3 regions of the Mammaliicoccus sciuri genome follow, and region 2 is predicted to be linked to each of the others. Evidence: riboswitches for the same ligand, from Rfam matches in the RefSeq annotation. Region 2 holds a riboswitch; each other region holds the start of a gene.
The links. A riboswitch is a leader RNA that binds a small molecule or an ion and turns the genes downstream of it on or off. The one in region 2 is predicted to bind thiamine pyrophosphate.

Region 1: another riboswitch for thiamine pyrophosphate. It lies ahead of thiD (bifunctional hydroxymethylpyrimidine kinase/phosphomethylpyrimidine kinase); the one in region 2 lies ahead of tenA (thiaminase II).
Region 3: another riboswitch for thiamine pyrophosphate. It lies ahead of MUA60_RS01000 (3-oxoacyl-ACP reductase); the one in region 2 lies ahead of tenA (thiaminase II).

The regions. Positions count from the first base shown of each region.
Region 1 is NZ_CP094824.1:896,295-901,262, forward strand. It holds gene MUA60_RS04540 (YwpF-like family protein) at 1-258, opposite strand, end outside; gene MUA60_RS04545 (single-stranded DNA-binding protein) at 440-1,009, shown strand; partial or broken gene MUA60_RS15535 (aggregation-promoting factor C-terminal-like domain-containing protein) at 1,949-2,221, shown strand; TPP riboswitch at 2,347-2,445, shown strand; gene thiD (bifunctional hydroxymethylpyrimidine kinase/phosphomethylpyrimidine kinase) at 2,543-3,355, shown strand; gene thiM (hydroxyethylthiazole kinase) at 3,348-4,139, shown strand; gene thiE (thiamine phosphate synthase) at 4,140-4,781, shown strand; gene yidC (membrane protein insertase YidC) at 4,863-4,968, shown strand, end outside.
Region 2 is NZ_CP094824.1:340,478-345,445, reverse strand. It holds gene MUA60_RS01575 (hypothetical protein) at 1-127, opposite strand, end outside; gene MUA60_RS01570 (VOC family protein) at 549-1,445, shown strand; gene tenA (thiaminase II) at 1,489-2,166, opposite strand; TPP riboswitch at 2,233-2,341, opposite strand; gene MUA60_RS01560 (epoxyqueuosine reductase QueH) at 2,402-3,133, opposite strand; partial or broken gene MUA60_RS01555 (poly(glycerol-phosphate) alpha-glucosyltransferase) at 3,238-4,134, opposite strand; gene MUA60_RS01550 (IS3 family transposase) at 4,156-4,968, opposite strand, start outside.
Region 3 is NZ_CP094824.1:222,679-227,646, forward strand. It holds gene MUA60_RS00990 (IS3 family transposase) at 1-722, shown strand, start outside; partial or broken gene MUA60_RS00995 (LLM class flavin-dependent oxidoreductase) at 752-1,222, opposite strand; gene MUA60_RS01000 (3-oxoacyl-ACP reductase) at 1,253-2,005, opposite strand; TPP riboswitch at 2,115-2,216, opposite strand; gene MUA60_RS01005 (NAD(P)-binding domain-containing protein) at 2,351-3,499, shown strand; partial or broken gene MUA60_RS15485 (PTS sugar transporter subunit IIA) at 3,551-3,946, opposite strand; partial or broken gene MUA60_RS01010 (PTS fructose transporter subunit IIC) at 4,057-4,968, opposite strand, start outside.

The DNA.
Region 1 (4,968 bases), 560 kb from region 2:
TTGTTCTATGTATTTGATGGTTGCATCAAATAATGCTGGGTCGTTTGAAGGTCTAGTTATTACGACACGTGTATCAAGTAAGGTTTGGTTATCGTGATATTCTTTCATTTGTTCATAATGGATATCTGAAATTAAAATCTCTAGTAGCCATCCTGTACCACTATTTTCTTTATTTATAATGATACCATCTAATAATTCATATTCTGTAATCTGTTCATCATCTACAATTTGAAAGCGTACGGCTTTAAATGTTTTCATAAACATCCCCCTTATCGTTAAATCTACGAATGTTTAACTTTATTATCTATTATAAAGCACTTTTGGATGAAATAACAATAATCATAAAATAAAGTGAAGAATAAGTGTTTATTTTATGATTTATCGGACTTTGACTGAAAAAAATTGACTCATTATATTATAAGTATAAGGAGGTGAGAATATGTTAAATAAATCTGTATTAGTTGGACGTTTAACTAAGGACCCTGCATATTATAAGAAAGGCGAAATTATCATTTCTACATTTTGTTTAGCTGTTGAACGCGGATATAAGACTAAAGATGGCACGATTGCTGTTGATTTTATTGTATGTAAAGCATTTGGTAAACTTGCACATAATATTCATGAATATACTAAGAAGGGACAGCTTGTTGCATTAACGGGGCAAATTCAATCAAGAGCATATGTTAAAGATGATAAGAAACACTATATAACAGAAATTATATGTGAAACGATTAAATTCTTAAATATGCCTGCATCAAGTAAATCAACGATCCCTCAAACGAAAGAGGAAATGAGTGAATTAATTAGTGAAAGTGCTGAAAGTTATGCTAGTGACCTTTCATCTAAAGTAGCAAAAGAAAAATTACGAGCTGAAGCATTAGCTAAAGAAAATGGTGAAAATAACTTAGATGAAAAGTTATATAGCGAATATCATAATGTCGTTGACGTTATTAAAGAAACTGAACAACAAACTCCTGATGCTGATGCATCAAAAGTAACAACCTCGTAGCATTAAACTTCAATAAAAACTGTTTATAGAAATACTTCCGAAAATAAATATTCTTGATTCTAAATTCCGAGACTTGCTGTCTTGCTGTAGGGCAGCAAGTATACATAATTAAAAGTAATTGTTTAAAAAATTACATGAATATGACAAATTGTCTGATAATTAATTTTGTTCAATCTTTATAAATCCCTTTGTTTAGCTATTTTAATCATTAATATTCAGAATATTGTCTGAAAATCAACGTAATCTAACTGTAATATTAGCTCTAATTTTTTCATATAGCTGTAACCTATGACATAAAAATTAGTGGTATAGTTTAAACAGTAAAAATCATATAAAAAGTGAAAACCTTACAGGAGGAAACATTCAATCATGAAAAAATTATTAGCAGTTTCAACTGCGGCAGTTGCAGTTACTACAGGGGTAACAGCTACAGCCGATGCAGCAACACATACAGTAAAATCTGGTGATACTTTAGGTAGTATTTCACAACAATACGGTACTTCAGTAAGTGCTATTAAAGCAGAAAATGGTTTAAAATCTAACTTAATCTTCCCTAACCAAGTAATCAAGGTTAACGAGAAAAGTTCAGAATCAACTACAGAATACACTGTAGTAGCAGGAGATACTTTAGGTGAAATCGCAGCTAAATACGATGTAACTGTATCTCAATTAAAAGCATGGAACAACTTATCTTCAGATCTAATCATTGTTGGACAAACTTTATCATTACAAGCACCAGCTCAATCAGCTGAGCCAGCCAAAGCGCCTGTAGCACAACAAGCGCCAGTTCAACAAACTCAAGAACAAGTTGCAGCTCCAGCTCAACAACAAAGCTACCAAGCGCCTGTTCAATCTTACCAAGCGCCAGCACAACAAACATATAAAGCACCAGCTCAACAATCATACCAAGCGCCAGCTCAAAAAGTTAGAACTACTCAAACTTCAACAGCTAGCACTGGTGGATCTACTAAAGCTCAATTCTTAGCTGCTGGTGGTTCAGAAGCTATGTGGAATGCAATTGTATTACCAGAATCAAGTGGTAATCCAAATGCAGTTAACCCAGCTGGATACCGTGGTCTTGGCCAAACTAAAGAATCTTGGGGTACTGGTTCAGTAGCTACACAAACTAAAGGTATGTTAAACTACGCTAAAAGCCGTTACGGTTCAGAATCAGCTGCTATTGCTTTCCGTCAAGCTAACGGATGGTGGTAAGCCACACACTTTAATCTAAAGTGGCTATAAATTAATTTATCCAATCGCCTAGGAAATATCCTAGGCGATTTTTTAATTTGACCACAATACGTCTATTTGATAATCTTAAATAAACTGAATATATGAGTGACTGCTAGGGGCGCCAATTGGCTGAGATGATTTAATTCAGTCCCTTAACACCTGATTTGGATAATGCCAACGTAGGAAAGTGGTCGATGAACGTTTTTACAACTATTAATTGACCTCTTTCTTATGAAAGAGGTCATTTTTTATGAAGTTATAGATAAAAGGATTATAAATATAAATTTGAGGTGGATTACAATGAAAAAACCGAATATAGCATTAACGATTGCTGGAACGGACCCAAGTGGTGGAGCGGGTATTATGGCAGATTTGAAGTCATTTCATGCGTCAGGCGTTTATGGAATGGCAGTTGCTACTAGTATCGTTTCTCAAAACAGTCTAGGTGTACAAGATGTTTACCATTTACCTGTTGAAGTTATTGAAAACCAATTAAAAAGTGTCTTTGATGACGAAGTACCACATGCTATCAAAACAGGTATGATTGCATCAGAAGAAATGATGCAATCGATTAAACCATTTATTGAACAATCTGGTAAGCCGTATGTAATTGACCCAGTCATGGTTGCTAAAAGTGGTGATGCGCTAATGGGTGATGAAGGGAAAGGGAAACTTAAAGAAATATTATTACCATTAGCTACAGTTGTTACACCAAATATTCCAGAAGCAGAAGATATTACTGGATTTAAAATTCAAACTGAAGAAGAAATTAAAAAAGCTGGTGCATTTTTCTTAAATGAAATTGGATCTAAAGGTGTCGTTATAAAAGGTGGGCATCTGGAAGGTGATGCAATCGACTATTTATTTACTGAAAATGGTGTGAAAAGTCGGAAAAGTGAAAGATTTAATACGAAACATACACATGGAACAGGTTGTACATTTAGTGCAGTGATAACAGCAGAATTAGCTAAAGGTCATACAATTGAAGAAGCGGTAGAAGTAGCTAAAAGATTTATTACTTTAGCTATTCAATATACACCTGAAATAGGCAAAGGTAGAGGTCCAGTAAACCACTTTGCATATCAAAAGATAGAGGGATTAGATTATGAGTAAATTAACAAATATTAGAGAAAATAGTCTATTAATCGTATGTTATACAAATGATGTTGTTAAAAACTTTACAGCTAATGGTTTAATTTCATTAGGTGCGAGTCCAGCAATGAGTGAAGAACCTGAAGAAGCAGAAGAATTCTCAAAAGCAGCAGGTGCTTTTCTTCTTAACATAGGCACGATTACGACTGATAAAGCTTATGATATGAAGCAATATGCTGAAATTATGCATCAAAGTGATGTTCCAGTAGTTCTAGATCCAGTTGCTGTTGGTGCATCACAATTAAGAAAGACTTTTTGTACGACATTATTAAATGATGAAGTAGTTGATGTTATAAGAGGCAATGCATCAGAAATATTAGCGCTTATAGAAGAAGATACGATTATGAAAGGTACAGATAGTGATGATACGCTTGATGCTGTTAAAATTGCGAAAAAAGCACATCAACAATTAAAGCTACCGATTATCATAACTGGTAAAGTCGATGTCATTGCATGTCATAATAAAATCATTGAATTGCACAATGGTAGTGAGATGTTAACGAAAGTAACTGGTGGAGGTTGTTTATTAGGTGGGGTAATTGCTGCATTCTTATCTCATGAAAAAAACATCACAATAGACGTATTAGAAGAAGCATTATCAACATATAATATTGCAAGTGAGTTGGCATATCAACAACCTGGAGCACATTTACCTGGTACATTCCAAATTTCGTTTATAGATCAACTGAATGTTATAACAGAAGAAATTGTTAAAGAGAAAAAGATTGTGAAAGAAGTGAACTAAATGTTTGATCCAAAAACGTTAAAAGTATATTTTATAGCAGGCAGTCAAGACATTACTGATGGTAATCTTATAAGAGTTGTTGAAGAAGCTTTAAAGGCAGGCATCACGATGTTTCAGTTTCGTGAAAAAGGTAAGACGAGTAAAAAAGGGGCAGAAAAAGAAGCCCTTGCGCAATCTTTATTTGAGCTTTGCAAGCAATATCAAGTTCCATTTATCGTTAATGATGATGTAGATTTAACAATTAAATTAAATGCTGATGGTATTCATGTTGGACAAGATGACCGAAACGTATCTGATTTTAAAGATAAGTTTAAAGACAAAATCATTGGCTTGAGTGTTGCAAATAAAATGGAATATGATCAATCTGATATATCCGAAGTGGATTATATTGGAACCGGACCTATACATTCTACAAATTCTAAAGCTGATGCAGGAGAAGAAGGTGGATATCAAATGATTGAGAACATGAGAAAAATCAATCAAAATATTCCTATCGTTGCAATCGGTGGCATTACTGAAGTTGATGTACAACCGCTTATTAAAGCTGGCGCAAATGGTGTAAGTGTTATTTCTGCTATAGCGAAAAGTCAAAATATTGAACAAACTGTGAAGGGCTTTCATAAACAGTATAAAAATATTTGATAAAATTAATATATTGATTTATGTTGTCGCTATTCTATGATAGAATGAGTTTTATGTGAGTATATCAATAGAGGTGGAAAAATGAAGAAAAAAGCTTTATGGCCATTATTATTTGGTGTAATGGTTGTGCTAGCTGGTTGTGATTATTCTAAACCTGAGAATAGGGATGGATTCTTTTATAATACAT
Region 2 (4,968 bases):
CAAACGCTGAAAGTAATGCTTTTTCTTCTCTTTCACAATCACTCATATAATTTAATAGTTGAATACCGTGATTTTGAATAAGGTGATTCATATTTTGTTCAATCTTCACTTCATTAATTAAAGTCACTAAAATAACCCCATTTCATATTAAGTATATTGAAACATTCATATGTTAGCTTTTTAAATTAATTTTATACGTTTTGAAAATTTGCTGTTTTAGATCCACCGTATGCATATGCATGTGCGACTTTATCATGACTACTATATCCAGGAATATTTACTGCCATATCACACGGAACACTAACGAGCTTATAAGGTGATAGCTGCAATAATAATTGTTACTTTACCTTTTCTTGTTAGCTTCATAGTCACACTCCTAGTTTTTATTTATAATTACCATGATAGCACTTTTAAGTAAATTACTAAATGATATTTAGGTAGTCCTAAAGTCCTATTGTCTAAAATTATTTTTATATTTACAAATGAACTAAATGTTTATATTTATAACGATGTGTATAATAAGTAAAAAGGATTGAGGAGATGAAGAAATGAATAATCAAAGAATTGTTCCGCATTTATGGTTCGATAACGAAGCTCAAGAAGCCGTCGATTATTATATGCAAACTTTTCCAGAATCAGAAATCATTTCAGATGTAACGTTTACAGATTCACAATCCGGAGATGCAAAACAACTCACTTTTAATATTTTTGGTTATAAATTTATGGCAATCAATGCTGGTCCTTATTTCACAAAAAATCCTTCCATATCATTTACAGTACTTTTCAATCAATCTGAAGCAGCATTAATCGACAAAGTTTGGACTGCACTCGCACATAACGGGAAAATTATGATGGAACTTGGTGCTTATGACTTTAGTGAAAAATACGGCTGGTTGGAAGATCAGTTTGGCGTTTCATGGCAACTGCTCATCACCGATCAACCATTTGATAATCGTATTAGACCATCATTTATGTTCATTAATGATAATGTTGGTAGAGCTGAAGAAGCGATAAACTACTATACAAGCGTATTTAAAAATAGTGGTGATATAAGTAAATTTTATTCCCCAGAAGGCATGGAGCCAGATAAGCCAGATACACTTGCACACGCAGAATTTAAATTAGAAGATCAATATTTTGTCGCTCTTGATAGTGAACATAAACATGAATTCAACTTAAATGAAGGTATTTCATTAATGCTATTTTTAGAAGACCAACAAGAAATTGATTATTATTGGGATAAATTATCTGCTGTACCAGAAGCCGAACAATGCGGATGGGTTAAAGATCAATTCGGTGTCTCTTGGCAAATTGTCCCAAAAATCATGGATCAAATGGCAGAAGAAGGCACACCAGAACAAATGAGTAACGTTACAAAAGCATTCCTTAAAATGAAGAAATTCGATGTAGAAACTTTAATAAAAGCCTACGAAGGCAAATTATAGTATTAAAAAAGACAGAAGCGTCGTGCATGCTTCTGTCCTTTTTTTATTTAACCGGTACTGGCCATGTTTCTAAATGTTCAGCCATATCCCAGAACATATATTCATAGTAGCTTGTTTTAACAATAATGTCTTCCAAGCGTTGTAATTCCGCTTCTGTCTTACCTTCTGCAACTTGATCCATCAACTGAATACAATCTTCTTTGTACTGACTAAATTCATCTGAAGCATACATATTGATCCATTCTCCATATAAAGGATGGTCCGATGCTCCTTTAATTTTAGCTAATTTTAAACCTATATAATTATAACTCCAAGTACATGTCAAAATAGCCGCAATAACATTCTCTATACCACCTTGTTGTGCCATATTCAACATATAACTCGTATAACCAACAGTCGTTTGAGCTGGTTCTGTCTCTTCTAATTCCGCTTCTGATATACCAAATTGCTTAGCATAGCCTCGATGTAATGACATTTCAGTATTTAATGTGCCATTCGCTAAATCAGCATAAGTCGCCATCATTTTTAAGTCTGTTGATTTAGCTGCACCGATTGAAAATAGTCTCGCATATTCTATTAAATATATATAATCTTGTTTCAACCAATGTTTAAATTTTTCTTGATCTAACGTGCCATCACCTAATCCTATAATAAAAGGATGTTCCATATAAGATTGCCAAATCGGTTCAACTCTATTGAATACTCTATCTGTAAATTTCATTTATAAATCCTCCTTATAATTAAAAAAACGCTATTTTCATTAAGAAAATAGCGTCATGAGTACCTTAAAATCAATACGCCACTTTCCTACGCCAGTATAAGCTGGATCAGGTTCAAGGAATTTTAAAGGTATCACTTTAATCTCAGCCTTTATAAAGGCACTTCCAGTGGTTTAAAATTATTTAACTTATATACTCTTACAACATATCTGTTTTACCTTAGGATTGCAAATAAAATTACATGCAACTTTTATTACATGATTCTAAATAAGCTTTAGCCTGTTTATTCACTTCTTTAAAATCTATACCTTGTTTCATAGCTGCAAACACACAACCACAATAGCATTGTCTAAAAATTTCATACTCATTGCACATTTTAATCGATCTTTCATACCCCTTATTCTTCTTAAAATCACTCGGTAAATAATAAACATGATATAAATCTTGAACATCCATACCAAGTTCGTTAATCAATTGTGCATTTTTCTTAGGTGACAACGTTAAAGCACTCGCGAAATAATCATATCCAAGATTAGCTGCCGCTTCTGCCACGAGTTCTAAACGCATTTCGAAACAAGCCGTACATCTTAGCCCACCTTCATTTTCATCAGCTAAATCCTTGCTTTTAACCATTTTCATAAATTTATGTGGTTCATAGGCTGCTTCAATATATTTAACATTAGAATTTGTACGCTCGTTAAACTGTTCAACAAACGTTTCTTGAACTTTCGCCCTACGCTCATATTCACTTTTCGGATGAATATTTGGATTCGCAAAATAAATCGCAACATCCGCATATTGTGTTAATAACTCTAACGTATAAGTACTACAAGGCGCACAACAACTATGAATTAAAATAGAAGGTCTTGTTTCGGAACGTTCCCATTCAGAAATCATTTTACGCATAACCTTATCATAGTTAATCTTTTGATTTTTCATCTTAGCAATAATACCATCAGCTGAAATCACCATATCCCTAACCATTCCTTTATACAAAAATTGTCATTTTTACAATATTTTATAACATTCAAAATGTGATATCAATATGATGATTAGAGATAGTGTTGTGATATTTATCCTTTAAAAACTTTCTGATATTGTACATATCCAGATAAGTAATGTTCAATGTCATCAATTCTTACTCTATAGCCATGGTGTTTAATAAAGAATGAATGAAGTATCCTCGAAGGATTCTTAAAATACATCGCAACTTCTGGATAGAAAAATCCTGTTCTTTGATAATTTGCACGTTTATGAATGGTATCTATAAATTTCTTTTCATCTAGATGCTGTTCAACTAAAGATTCATAACCTGATTCTTTAGCATATTCAACTAAGTGATATGTAGCCATTAACATTTCTAAAAATGTTGGGAAAGTGGTTTCTCTTTGGTACATATAATCTAAATAGCTAGACACATTCTGTATACCGAATTTAAAATATTTTTCTTGTGGATCGATTTGTACAAGTTCATTTGTACAATAACCTAACCAATGATCGTGGTACTTCCAATAATCTTTTTGAATAAAACGTTCAAATAAATTTTTAACGATATTTAACCATTTTTCATTATGATCTATTTGGTATAACCTTAATAAAGCTAATGCCGCTTCTCCGTCGTAATATATAATTCTATATTGTTCCTTTACAGTTAATTCAGGGTAGTTAATAACATGTACTGTTTTAGCATCTTCGCCTATCATTGTTTCAATACCACGTGCCACTTTTTATGCAGCTTCAAGATATTCTTTTTTATTTGGATTATGTTTTAAATATTCACAAATTGCGAATATAAACGCTGCATTCTGACCTAATTTAATTTCATTTACATTTTTAGTATCGTCAAATATATGACCTAAGCCATCAGTTTCATATAAATAATGATTGATTAAATAATCTATAGCTTTTTCTGCAATTGTGATATCTTCATTTAAATATGTTAAGCCTTCTATTAAAGCATATTGTACTGAACCCAAAAATCTAAACCTTAATTAGTATATTATTTCAAAGGTTTGTCTCCTGTAATTTTTGGGAGATAAGCCTTTTAATTTTGATTTGATTCTTTCGTTATTATAAAAATCGATATATCGATGAATAGCTTGTTCAAGGTCCTGAAAATCTTTAAATTCTTGGCCATAATACATTTCTTGTTTAAGTAACCCAAAAAAGTTTTCCATAACTGAATTATCTAGACAATTACCTTTTCTAGACATACTCTGAAATATTTTATGGTCTTTTAATAATCTAGTGTATTGTGAATGTTGATAATGCCAGCCTTGATCTGAATGAATCGTTAAACGATGATCTAGGTTTGGACGACGCTTTATCATTTCTTTTAATGGATTGATGACTATATCTAATGTAGGACGACTTGAGATTTTAAAGCTGATAATCTCTGAACTATATAAGTCCATAAAAGGTGATAAATATAATTTCTGACCATTCATTAATTTGAACTCTGTAATATCTGTTACGACTTTTTGAAATGGGAGACTTGTTTTAAATCTACGATTTAATATATTTTGAGCTACTTTACCAACTTTACCTTTAAAGGAACGATACTTACGACCTCTATGTGTGAACTTTGTACAAGTTAGATTATGTTCTTTCATAATTCTTAGTACTTTTTTATGATTTACGATAAGACCTCTATTTCTTAGTGCTTGTGTAACACGACGATAACCATAGGTATGGTTTGATTCTTCACATATTTCTTTTATTACTTGAATCAATGTTTCATCTTTATCAGCTTTACTAAATTTATTTATCCAATAATAGTATACAGATTTAGCTATTTGAGCGAC
Region 3 (4,968 bases), 120 kb from region 2:
AAATATGTGAAGAATCAAACCATACCTATGGTTATCGTCGTGTTACACAAGCACTAAGAAATAGAGGTCTTATCGTAAATCATAAAAAAGTACTAAGAATTATGAAAGAACATAATCTAACTTGTACAAAGTTCACACATAGAGGTCGTAAGTATCGTTCCTTTAAAGGTAAAGTTGGTAAAGTAGCTCAAAATATATTAAATCGTAGATTTAAAACAAGTCTCCCATTTCAAAAAGTCGTAACAGATATTACAGAGTTCAAATTAATGAATGGTCAGAAATTATATTTATCACCTTTTATGGACTTATATAGTTCAGAGATTATCAGCTTTAAAATCTCAAGTCGTCCTACATTAGATATAGTCATCAATCCATTAAAAGAAATGATAAAGCGTCGTCCAAACCTAGATCATCGTTTAACGATTCATTCAGATCAAGGCTGGCATTATCAATATTCACAATACACTAGATTATTAAAAGACCATAAAATATTTCAGAGTATGTCTAGAAAAGGTAATTGTCTAGATAATTCAGTTATGGAAAACTTTTTTGGGTTACTTAAACAAGAAATGTATTATGGCCAAGAATTTAAAGATTTTCAGGACCTTGAACAAGCTATTCATCGATATATCGATTTTTATAATAACGAAAGAATCAAATCAAAATTAAAAGGCTTATCTCCCAAAAATTACAGGAGACAAACCTTTGAAATAATATACTAATTAAGGTTTAGATTTTTGGGTTCAGTACATTCTTGAGCTTTATGATATCTATCATCATGCTGAGGTAAAGTTTTCATACTATGATTTTGAGCTTCTATATCTGTCATAGATGTTACTAAGTTCCAACCAACACGACCATTCGTCGCATGATCGAGCGTTAAAATTTGCCTAGCCGCAGTATAAGGGTTTGAAAATGAACTTGAAATTGTTGAAACTAAACCAATATGTTGTGTAACTTGTGATATAGCAGTCAAGTTCACAATTGGATCTAACCAGAATGCTGGTAATTCACTATCTGACTTTGCAGGGAATGACTGATTATCTGCAAAGAACACGGCATCTAATAAACCTCTTTCTGATAGTTGTGCTAATGATTGATAATAAGAGATATCACCAATTTGTTCGATAGAGGAGTCTTCCATAAGCCATGCTGCTTGATGATGGCCACATCCATATAATAAGACACCAATATTGAGTTGATCACTTCTTAAATTACGCATTTCTATTCTCCTTATCTCTCTTTTGGAATTCTAGTTCATTGTTAAGCCGCCATCTACAGTATAATTTTGACCAGTTATACCATTTGCTTTATCAGAAGCAAGGAAGCTCACCATATTTGCGACATCTTGTGGTGAAGTGACTTTTTTAAGAGGTGTTGATTGAGCAATTAAGTCAAATACTTCAGGTGTTGTTACAGAGCTGGCATCGGTTGTTTTGAGTAGGCCACCAGAAACGACATTGGCTGTAATGCCGTATTGACCTAATTCAGCAGCGATATTACGCGTGAAACCAATTAAGCCAGCTTTCGCAGTTGTATATTCGTGATAAGGTACGACAGGATTTTGGAATAAGTTCGTACCGGTGCTAATGACAGCACCTTGTTTTCTTTCAATGAATTGTGGTGCAACACTTTGCACGATATTAAATGCTGCTTTTAATGTGCCATCAATTTGTTGTTGATAGTCTTCCCATGCAAGATCGACGAATGCTTTTTGTTTTACTGGGTCAAATTTAAAGTTAACTAAAGCATTGTTGACGACGACATCAATTTTTCCAAAATGTTTCGTGCCTTCATCAATTAACTGATCAACTTCAGCGCGATTCGTCACATCCGCTTGAATAGCAATCGCTTGTTCTGTTCCGATTTCAGCAACTAACTGTTCTGCTAATGCTTTACTATTATGATAATTAATGATGACTTGATGTCCTTCAGATGCTAATGTACGTGCGATTGTTGCGCCTAATCCTCTACTACTACCTGTTACTAAAATTGTTTTTGTCATATGTAACACTCCCATATAGAATTTTAAATAAAAAAATACACAACCTTCTCGTAAGAAAGTTGTGTAAAAACAAAGATATTTATAAAAAGGGCATAGTCATCTCTATAAATTCATTTCACAAACACTTTCCTACGCTAGTACGATCTAGTTCAGGTTCAAAGGGTTCGAGTTCATACTCATCTCAGTTAAAAAAACACCCCTAGTGCATCTATTTAATTACTATCAATGTATAGTTTTTAATAATCGATGTCAAGTTTGTATAAATGTTCAGTTGCAAACGATAGGTAAAATCGGTTATGATATAAAACGTACTGATTACGATTTAAAAGGATTAAAGGTGATATGATGAAGTGGACGATAGTAGGTGGTGGCATCCACGCGATAACGATAGCATTAGAATTAAAAGTTAAAGGATTAAAAAATAAAGATTTAACAATTATTGACCCGCACGATGTGTTCTGTCATCAATTTGACCATCGAACAAAGAATATTAGTATGCCTTATTTAAGGTCTCCAATCGTACACCATGTTCACCCAAATCCTTTTCATTTAAAACAATATTTTAAGAAAATGGATTATGCAGGTGGCATTTATGGTAAGTATAAGAGACCGAAAAGAGATATGTTTATGGACCATACAGCAGAACAAGTTGAATATTACCGATTACATGAATGTCATGTTAAATATACTGCAATAGATATAAAGAAAGATCGAGATAATTGGTGTGTCGTATTGGAATCAGGGGAGATGATATATACAGAGAATGTCATCATCGCATCTGGTTGTAACCATAAGCCAAAGATTCCAAAAATGTATGAGCATGCACCAGATGTACAACATATTTTTGAAGATGCAAATATTCAATTTAAAGAAAGTTCTCATGTTGTAGGAAGCGGGATATCAGCTGCACATTTAGCATTAAAATTAATTTATCATGACGATGAAAAGCATGTGCATTTATGGACGAATAAGCCGCTAGAAATTCATGATTTTGATGCTGATCCAGGGTGGTTAGGACCTAAAAATATGGCAAGCTTTACAAAAGTGATAGATCCAGAAGAGAAGATGGATATTGTCTTAAAAGAACGTCATAAAGGTTCGATGCCACAAGAATTATTCATTAGATTAAAGAAATATGTGAAAAAAGGAAGACTAACAATACATCTCAATGAATTAGATCATATTAACAATCATCAAATCATAACAGTAGATGGGAAACATATAGATTATGACCATATATTATTGGCAACAGGATTTGATAATACTTTATTAACACAACCAATATTAAATCGTTTAATTCATGAATATGAAGCACCACTCAATAAATGTGGGTATCCTGAAATTAGTAAACATTTAGAATGGCTGCCGAATTTATTCGTATCAGGTGGATTAGCTGATTTAGAATTAGGACCTTTTGCTAGAAATATTATGGGTGGCAGAGAAGCGGCACGCAAGATAGGTGAAAAGTATCATGAAATAGAGCAATGCAGTTAGACTTATCAGATATAGAAAAGCCTGGAACATATGCGTTCCAGGCTTTTAAAATTAAATTTCCTTCAAAATGTTATAAATAGATTCTGTGCTTTCAGCGTTGATTAATTTTTCTCTTGTATCATCGTCCATAAGCGTACGTGACAGTCTTTGTAATAACTTCAAGTGTGTGTCGCTACTATCATTTGGTACAGTAATTAAGAAGATGATCTTAGGTTGTGTTTCATCTAAGCTTTCCCATTCCACACCGTGTTTGTTATTCAGTACAGCTACGACAGGCTGTTTGACAACATTTGATTTAGCATGCGGGATGGCTACATTCATGCCGATTGCTGTTGTTGATTCTGATTCGCGTTTCAATACAGCTTCTTTTAACACTTGTTCATCGTCTATAAAGTTGTGATGTTTTAAATTGTGAATCAGTTTATCGATTGCGTCATCTCGAGACATTTCAGCATCTTCTATTGTGATGACTTTTTCGTAAAAGACTTGTTCTGATTCTGTCTGAGTTTCATCATTTGAAGTGGATGTTTCTTTTTGATCGTTATCATCTTCATCTGATCCCATAAATGATGTTGTGATACCGCTATTAGATGATTCCATTTCAGGTGTTGCAACGGTTGCTTCTTTTTTCTTTAATAAAAGTGTAACAAGCATTGTAACAGTACTTCCGATGATGACAGCTATAAAGAACCATAGTATTTTATCGATACCACCAAGGACAGCTACAATTGGACCACCATGTGCAACTCTATCGCCAACGCTACCTATTGCTGCGATGGCTGCTGCAACCATTGCACCAATCATATTTGCAGGAATAATACGTAATGGGTCTTGTGCGGCGAATGGAATAGCACCTTCAGTAATACCGAATAAGCCCATTGTAAATGATGCTTTACCCATTTCAATTTCACCTTTATTAAATTTACGTCTATTGATAAAAGTAGCAAGACCTAAACCAATAGGTGGTGTACATACAGCTACTGCAACCATACCCATAACGGCATAGTTTCCTTCAGCAATTAAAGCTGATCCGAATAAGAAAGCAACTTTGTTTACTGGACCACCCATATCGAATGCAATCATAGCTCCGATAATAAGCGCTAAGATAATACTATTTGTACCTTGCATACCTTTTAACCATGTTGTTAAACCTTCAAAAATACTCGCAATCGGTGCGCCGATAACAAATATGAAAATAAGTCCTACAATAATTGAAGAAATAATAGGAATAATGATAATTGGCATAATCGGTGCCATCGCTTTAGGAATTTTAATGTTTTTAATCCATTTAGCAATATAACCTGCTAAGAAACCAGCGACAATACCACCTAAGAATCCTGCACCAGCTTCACTTCCGTAAAAGCTACCATCAGCAGCAATTGCGCCGCCAATCATACCTGGTACTAAACCTGGTTTATCAGCAATACTAACTGCAATGTAACCAGCTAGAATTGGAACCATAAAACTAA